One region of the Pseudoalteromonas sp. S1727 genome, then DNA from elsewhere that is predicted to be linked to it. Evidence: predicted binding sites of a transcription regulator. Region 1 holds the regulator's gene; each other region holds the start of a gene.
The links. Region 1 encodes LexA, which represses DNA repair genes until DNA is damaged. Its sites were predicted from a motif close to TACTGTATNNNNATACAGTA; they were not measured.

Region 1 (2,208 bases):
CACCTTCGCCCATGTACTCATAATGCCATTTCCATTGTGACCCTGTAATTTTAATCGTTAAATCAGCTTTACTTGCATCCTCCATCGCAATCAACGTTTTAGTCGCAGGCACAGCCATCGCGATGAGAATAACAAATGGAATAGCAGTCCAAAGTATTTCAACTTTAGTACTTTCATGGAATTGGGCTGGAATAGCCCCTTTTGATTTACGATGATGTATTAACGCCCAAAACATAACGGCAAATACAATCACCCCAATCACACAACAAATTATAAATATAGTCATGTGTAGTTGATAAACATTATTACTTATATCGGTTACACCTTCGCGCATATTAAATTGGCTATTCGCCAACAATTGCTGCGGAAGCATAAGTAATATAAGCCACAAGGTAGCGCTCAGTTTACCCATGTGACGGCTCCTTTTGATGCTATTGCAAGACGCAAAGCGAAAAGGCGGCACTACTTTATTTCACGCCAATTCGTTATTTTTTTATTGTAACTGGTGATCAAACCTGCTTCAGAAAGTGCTTTTACTACAGAAACTCGCAACTTTTAAAGACAGTTGTTAACACAGTGTATTAACCAATTAGTTAAAAAACGAACAATTAGCAAGTTTTAGGGGCAATAAATTTCTCTTTTGGTGCATAAATAACAACTAAAAATCAGCGCGTTATTTTCTAATGGAGGGGATGTAGCAGTAGCCAAAAAGTAACCTAAAGTAGAGCTGGCAAGGGCTTGGGAAGCGTAGCTAAGTATTAAATTTAACCACTAAAGAAGTAAAAAAAATTCAAAGCACCAAACTTCACCAATTTGGTGCGCAATAGGTTTACATCCAGTCAGCGTTACGGATCACGCCAACTGCCAGCCCTTCAATATTGAAAGATTCATGCTCCAAATCCACTTCAATTGGTGCAAATTCATCATTTTCAGCATGTAAGAAAACTTTTTTACCTGCTTTTTCAAGGCGCTTCACTGTTACATCATCATCAACACGAGCAACGACCACTTGGCCATTTTCAGCAACTTGAGTGCTATGTACTGCCAGTAAATCACCATCCATAATACCAATGTCTTTCATACTCATGCCTTGCACTCGTAATAAAAAGTCGGCAGCAGGTTTAAATAATAATGGGTCAACTTGGCAGTGACTCTCAACATGCTGCTCTGCCAAAATTGGCTCACCAGCAGCGACGCGGCCAATCAGCGGCAAACCTAGCTGCTCAGGCTCATCTTCCTCAACTAATTGAATACCACGGCTAGCGCCGGGCTTCATTTTTATAACACCTTTTTTAGCCAGTGCTTTTAGATGCTCTTCAGCTGCATTGGCGCTTTTAAAGCCTAACGTTTGCGCAATCTCAGCACGGGTTGGCGGCATACCGGTATCTTTAATAAATACTTTAATAAGTTCGAGAATTTGAGCTTGGCGATTCGTTAATGGGCGCATACAACTGGTTTTCCATACAGTACATTTAACTGTGAGTATATACAGTTATCTGAAAATCGCAAATATAAATTGACTATAAACGCGCCGTTAATAATAAGCTTACGCTATTTAAATCACTCTCAGAATCTAACGCCGAGCCAAGGCCAAACTTTAATGCTATATGCTGATTAAACCAATAGTGTGTTTGTAACTCATAGTTGTCACTAAGATGCTTTTCATTGCGTATATTAGCAATTAACCCCACTGACCAAGCCTGATTAACATAGTAAACAGCTTTACCTCGTACATATTTATAACGCCCTGCTAATTGTTTTAATTCTAAATCCCAACCTTGATTTTTATTGATATCTGTCCAGCGTACATAGGGCGCATATGTCCACTCTACTGCAACATTCTTAACCTCTTGCCGCCAATTGCTTTCAACACGACTGTAATAAGCGTTAAAACCAAGTTGTAGCTGCTCATTCATCTGCTTGCCAAGTGCAGCACTGACTAAGTAAGCTGTATCTTGCCAATCCTTGTTATCATCGGAGATTCTTTGCAGACTGCCCTGCATAACTAACCCCTCGGGGCCATACACTGCTGCATCTGTATTTAAATAACTAAAATCACCGTTCGAAAACCCACCAAAAGCATAGTTATTGACTCTATTTAAGTCGGCTTTAAGATCATATGGCCCAGTTAGAGGCTCTAGATCTTCAGCAAAATAACGATAACGCGCTCCTAAAAATGACTCATCAAAACCGGCGAGGTCGGTAACA
Region 2 (2,208 bases), on a different contig from region 1:
GCAATAAATTAGGGGTTAATTTTGTGTCTCTTGATGGCAAAGCAAAGGTCGCCTTACCGGTTCCAGCCGTTTTTGTAATTGATAAAAAAGGCTTGGTGCATTTTCAGTATGCAAACCCAAATTACAAGGTTCGCTTAACCGAAAACTTATTATTAGCAGCCGTGAAATCGGTATCTGAACAGTAAATAATTACTTAGCAGAGAGCCTCAGCTCTCTGTTTACTTTCCAGATGCGAACTCTTGCCACGAATTAATTAAATCAACAAAATCTTCAAAACCGCAGCCACTGCTCAAGCCGCTTTCTTCTAGCATTAGCTCATCATCTTGATAGGCTAACAAATCTTCTGAATCTTGGTGTAGTGCATGTGCTTCAAAAATCGCTTCGTCTTTATTTAAAATCAAATCAATTTCTTGCCCCTGTAAAGTTAAAGGCTCAAAACTTGTGGCAACAGCACTGATCAAAGCCTGTACCATAGCTATTTTTTCTTTGCCGATTTCTTCATTCAGCCAACGGCCAATTACTGCATGTTCACTGCTAATTTTAATACGTAAGCCACTTATTGGATCACGTATAAATTGATATTCCATAACTTTACCTAAATACATCTCATGCCTAGGATTATACCCTAGTCAGCTGTGAATTAAGAAAGCCAGATACAAAAATAGCGCTATAAAGCGCTATTTTCTTAATTAGAATTGCTACCGATAGGTTTTAAAGCGTGCGGCATCAATAATCGCCCAAATGTAAACGATAGGAAGTAAAATAAAGCCAATCGCAACATAAATAAGCGCACCGCTAATAACCCAAGCGAGGAAAAAACCAATCGCTGCCATGATCCTGCCTTGGACTAATTGCCCAAGACCTGGAAAAAAGATATTACAAATTGCCGCAATTACATTACCGCCTGAACCTTGCTCTGCCATGTTAACCTCAATTTATTAATTTGATTTTCTTATTAGATACTTACACACATCGTGCCAATTCTTTAACTCATTAACTATCAAAAAGTTATAACAAACCTAGCTAATAAAGTTTCTCCTTTAATAGTGGTTTTTACTAAATATCAGTCAAATTGGCTACAGCAAATATTGCTTACAACAATAGCTTAGCTAAAAAGCACTGCGAATAGAACAAAGAACTTTTTGAAATTAACTGTTTATAAAAACAGTATTTTATTTAGCCTAACAAAAACACCTGTTATACTGCTCACAATATTGATTGAAAAGGCGTGATGATGGACGTTTCAGAATTACTCGACGGTTTAAATGATAAACAACGGGATGCCGTAGCTGCTCCACTGCAAAATATGTTGGTGTTGGCAGGCGCAGGCTCAGGAAAAACTCGAGTACTGGTTCATCGTATCGCTTGGCTTATGCAAGTAGAGCAAGCCTCTGCTTACAGTATTTTTGCAGTAACCTTTACCAATAAAGCCGCCAAAGAAATGCGCACGCGTGTAGAGCAAGCCCTTCAAGCGCCCGTAGGTGGTATGTGGATCGGTACTTTCCATGGTTTATCACACCGTATTTTACGCGCCCATCACCGTGAAGCCAATCTGCCCGAAGCATTTCAAATTTTAGATTCAGACGATCAGCTACGAATGATCAAACGCTTATTAAAAGCCATGAATATCGATGATAAAAAATGGCCCGCAAAGCAATTCGGTTGGTATATCAGCGCAAAGAAAGACGAAGGCCTACGTCCAAAAGACATTCAAGCCTATGATATTAACGAGCAAATGATGCTCAAAGTTTATACTGCTTATCAAGAAGCGTGTGACCGTGCAGGCTTAGTTGACTTTGCCGAAATTCTGCTACGTAGTTTTGAAGTACTAAAAAACAACCCAACCTTGTTGCGCCATTATCAGCAACGCTTTGCGCACATGCTTGTAGACGAGTTCCAAGATACCAATACCATTCAATATGCCTGGCTAAAATTACTCGCTGGCGACACCAATAGCATTATGATTGTTGGTGATGATGATCAAAGTATTTATGGTTGGCGTGGTGCAAAAATTGAAAACATTAAACGCTTTTTAACTGACTTTGAAGCCGAAACAATTCGTCTTGAGCAAAACTACCGTTCAACAGCTACCATTCTAAAAGCATCCAATGCGCTTATTCAAAACAATTCCGAGCGCATGGGTAAAAGCCTCTGGACCGATGGTAATGATGGCGAGCCAATCTCAGTGTATGCCGCCTTTAATGAACT
Region 3 (2,208 bases), on a different contig from region 1:
GCTGCGATCATGAGTACTATCTCCTCTCAGCTATTAGTATGTTCAAGCTCACTGACTGAAGATTTCTATAAAATCTACTTAAACCGCAGTGCATCACAAACAGAATTAGTTCTAGTGGGCCGAATTAGTGTGTTGTTAGTGGCCGTATTCGCTATTTATTTGGCCTATGATCGCGATAGTTCGATTTTAGACTTAGTGAGTAATGCCTGGGCAGGTTTTGGCGCTGCATTTGGCCCATTAGTATTGCTTAGCCTTTATTGGAAAAGAATGAACCTTCAGGGTGCAATAAGTGGTATGGTAGTGGGTGCTGCTACTGTTTTGGTTTGGATTTATGCGCCTATAACCATTAACGGTCAGTCACTAAGCAGTATAATTTATGAAATTATTCCTGGCTTTATTTTATCAAGTATCGCAATTATAGTGGTTAGCTTATCAACACCACCTCCTAGTAAAGCGATCACACAATTATTTGATGAAGTTGAGGGCTCGTTGAGTTAACAACTACAACAGGTATAACAAAAAAAGGAGCTTAGATAAGCTCCTTTTTTTATCAATCAGGTGTGTACTACTTATCCCAATCGACTTAAATATTTAACCATTTTAGCTGGCAGCCTTATCCGTGTTTGCTTTTAAGTCAGATACATTCTCAGCTGCTTTCTTTGTTTTAGCCGGGGCTGCTTTAGCGGGGGCTATATCTTTTGCGCCTTTGAGAACATTGATAAAATCGTCTTTACTCTTAGCAATCTCTAGAGCAAGCGATTCAATTTGTTGTTCACTTAAAGGGACATCTACTTTTTCTAGCATTACTTCAAGTGACTCTGCTATATCAAGCATCTTGTCATATGCATCTGCTTCTTTTTTAGTAGTAAACGTCATACGCTCGACTCCGTTTCTTTCTACAACATATTTAACAACAACAGCCATGATTTCTCCTGCCAATTTGCTTGGTGAATAATACCTTCACCTTGATTGATTACTGTTTTTATGTACAGTAATGGTTTGTTGGTCTTTTTGCAAGGAGACATTTTTATTTTTTTACTTTGGGTACATTGACAAATGGGTACAACTTTACTTTATTTAAATAGTCGCACTTTTTCAGTATGACTTTATTTGGATGTAGTCCAAAAGTGAGGGCGCTTTTATCAACTATTAACTGAGTCCACGTATGGATATCATGGAGGAAAAGCATGAAGTTTTTAACTTTAATAGTCGTTGTATTCGGTCTTGCTATTTCATTACCTAGTAATGCAGCTGTGAGTAAAGTAGAGGCAACCGAAAGTGCAGGAAAAACACAGCTAATCAATGTTAATCAAGCAACCGTTGAGCAACTTAGTCAGCTACCGGGTATAGGTAAATCTAAAGCACAAGCGATTGTTGACTACCGTACTAAGCAAGGTAAATTTAAATCAGTTGCTGATTTGGCACAGGTGAAAGGAATTGGCGATAAACTCGTCGCTAAATTAGAAGGGAAAGTTAAGTTTTAAGCAGTTAAATATTAATTAGTTAAACATTAAGAACAGGGCGAACTATTCGCCCTGTGTAAACTCTTTAATCGTGTGCTGTAAATGACCTTTAGCAAATTGGATCTCTAAAGGGGTAGTTAGTAAAGGGTAAGCTACACCGGTTAGTAGTAATGCTGGTAACAGCAACCAACCTTCAATATACGCTAATGATAAAAATACAGGGGTTAATAAAAGTAACTTTAAAATACGCAAACTGATTTTTTGCATCGGCGTTAAGTGACTTAAAGCTAAGGCAATAATTTGCTGACGTTGGCGTATTTTAAATGGTTTTAATGGCGTCACTTGGCTTGAAAAAAATGTCATCATCACAGTGACTTTTTAATGATTAAGCGGCTTGCGACAACGCTTATTAGTACCAATGTAAATGCACCAAAAATCACTTCCATCCAAGCAGGCATACTCAAACCTGCAAACTGCCAATCAATATTGCCACAGTCCCCGGTAGCTGCAAAAAACTGAGGGATCCATTCATGCAGTGGGATTGGGAAATTTGGCTCAAACTCACAGCTAAATGCAAAAGGGTCGGTTGTGGTTTGCATCTCGATATGTTGGCGAGCAATCAGATAACCCCAAATACTGGCAACGGCCCAGCTTAATAAAGCGCTAACACGGATTATCATGTTAGTAGGCTTTATTGCGCCAATAATGCCTGCAAAGAGTAGGCCTAACATTGCGGTTCGTTGAT
Region 4 (2,208 bases), on a different contig from region 1:
TTCCACTACCGCATGGGCATTCGTCATTACGACTAACTTTTATATCCGCAACTGGAAATATCTCGCCATCAAGGTAGCGCCATAACCCATTCTCTTTAATAAAATTTGATTTCTCATGTAGCTGACAAAATAGATTTTGATAAAAATAACTAACGCAAAACTCAACATCCGCAGTCAACTCGTGTTGTTCGGCATCGATCACCGATAACTTTATAAAGCGACAGCTGTTAGCAAAAGCAGCAATTTCATTGACTGGGTTCTCAGTTTGTTTTTCTTGAGCATAAGTTTGATATATGTACTTGGCGTTTTTTAATGCATAAGCAACGTAGCGAGAGCGCATAAGTTGCTCCGCTGTGTTTGCTTGCTCTGTGCCTAAATGGAGCTTTTGGCAGCAGTCTTGGTAACTTTGTTGACTGCCGCATAAGCAATTACTGTGGGTAAGTGAAGTCATGCAAAATCGTTTTGATAGAAAAGCGGTATTTTAACAGCTTATTGCGGCAATGCTATATCTGTACTTTGTTGAGTTTTAGTAAAGCAATATAGTTTTGCACTTGCTTGGTCTAAGTTTAGCGATAGATCAGCAATTTGATTATCTTTTACAATGTCAGTCCAGGTGATCACGGCTGCAAAATTACCATTATGTAATGCCGAGTTTAGTACATACTCTAAGTTTACAAGATGTTTTTGGCGTATTACGAGTAGTTTACTAGTATCAATAGAACATGAATCAAGCAATGCCTTGCTAGGTACATGATCGGGTGCAATGAGTAGTGTCCATGCATTTTGGTTATTGTAATGGTGTAATACTTTAAGTAATTCAAAGGTTGCTGAGATCTCATCTTCAATTTGAATTAAGTTAACAGATGAACTTTGATTATCTTGTTGGTAGCTTTTAACAGTTCTTATAGTAATTGGCTGTAACATAATGTTCACTCACTGGTTGTTTATACAGTATATGTATACAGTAGTTTATACAGTTGTTTGACGCAAGTGTTTTTTGCTAATTTTTTATACGATTTTTAATGTTAATGTACTTTCTCAAGTCGTTTTGGAATTGTTTCTCACAGATCTGGAATAGAAAGTCAGGTGTGGCAAGGGCTACAGAGGTGGTAATTGCGTTCCCTGTTGGGGTTTTTCTCATTGGGGTTGGAATTCGTATGTTGAACTACAAACAGGCTGAAACATGAAATAGTTAAACCAGAAGCGATAATGTATCTTTTTTTGTATTTAATACAGCATATATAGTGATCGACATTTATGCAGGATATTGCGTATGTAGTACTCAGAATTTTAAAATTCGTAAGGCAAGTTTGAGTGAGAAACAGACGATCGGGTAAACTCATTTTTGGACAGAAGTGAGTTAAACCGGAAAGGCAAGCTTTCAGCACCTTGATGAAGTTCGGCTAAGAGCGATTGGTCATTGAGATTGACTAAATATAATTGCTTATTGAGTAGAATTTAAGTGTAATGGATACATAGTTAACGCTGAGCAATGCAGGGAAAGCTTAAACTATAATAGGTAAGCCGATTTAGCTAGAACCTTTAAAAAGCAAACTCCCATAGTATAAACAACACCAACTCTGACACACCGAGCAGCTAGCGCCTCAGTTCAACAAGCGATTATGCAACATAAACTGCCTGTCGCATAAATACTAAATGATGGATAACATTGTTCAAATATTTATATCTTGGTTTCCCTTGCTGCTTGTTTTATTCATTATGTGGGTGATACCAATCATACTCATTGCTAGGTCACAAAAAAGTGGGAAGTCAAGAGAAGTTAGCATGGATAGTCGCCTGTTTGTTTATTAGCTGGTTTTGTTTACTCTTATTTATGCTAATCGCACCACTGAAGCTTGATGACAAATAGAGGCACCTAAAAAGCGTTTCGTGTTCATCAATATACCCTAGTCAAAAATAGTAATTTGGTGCTGTTAGCGCATTAAATTAGGTTTTGATTTATAGCTTTTATAACGGCTTGAGTGCGGTCTTTTACGTCTAATTTAGCAAGAATTTGTGACACATGATTGCGGATAGTCCCCTCAGAATTATCTAACTTTTTGGCAATCACTTTGTTCGACATGCCTAAAGACATACACTGTAATACGGTTTGTTCTTTGTCCGTTAAGCAGAGCTGAGGGCTTAGTTGCTTTTTGAGTAAAAAATCAGTTACCGCACTTTGTAAGACTCGCTCACCCGCGACGACCT

Region 2: the regulator LexA is predicted to act here: its motif matches at 1,151-1,170, upstream of uvrD (DNA helicase II).
Region 3: the regulator LexA is predicted to act here: its motif matches at 975-994, upstream of CWB85_RS02990 (YebG family protein).
Region 4: the regulator LexA is predicted to act here: its motif matches at 948-967, upstream of CWB85_RS09285 (SulA-like leucine-rich domain-containing protein).

The regions. Positions count from the first base shown of each region.
Region 1 covers NZ_PNDT01000025.1:51,602-53,809, forward strand. The annotation lists gene coxB (cytochrome c oxidase subunit II) at 1-412, opposite strand, end outside; gene lexA (transcriptional repressor LexA) at 830-1,447, opposite strand; gene CWB85_RS08075 (hypothetical protein) at 1,521-2,208, opposite strand, start outside.
Region 2 covers NZ_PNDT01000145.1:4,535-6,742, reverse strand. The annotation lists gene CWB85_RS20925 (peroxiredoxin-like family protein) at 1-185, shown strand, start outside; gene CWB85_RS20920 (YacL family protein) at 219-587, opposite strand; gene CWB85_RS20915 (hypothetical protein) at 699-923, opposite strand; gene uvrD (DNA helicase II) at 1,235-2,208, shown strand, end outside.
Region 3 covers NZ_PNDT01000010.1:63,732-65,939, reverse strand. The annotation lists gene putP (sodium/proline symporter PutP) at 1-498, shown strand, start outside; gene CWB85_RS02990 (YebG family protein) at 601-924, opposite strand; gene CWB85_RS02985 (ComEA family DNA-binding protein) at 1,188-1,484, shown strand; gene CWB85_RS02980 (DUF6170 family protein) at 1,527-1,829, opposite strand; gene dsbB (disulfide bond formation protein DsbB) at 1,829-2,208, opposite strand, start outside.
Region 4 covers NZ_PNDT01000030.1:36,048-38,255, reverse strand. The annotation lists gene CWB85_RS09290 (YchJ family protein) at 1-451, opposite strand, end outside; gene CWB85_RS09285 (SulA-like leucine-rich domain-containing protein) at 490-924, opposite strand; gene CWB85_RS09280 (response regulator) at 1,943-2,208, opposite strand, start outside.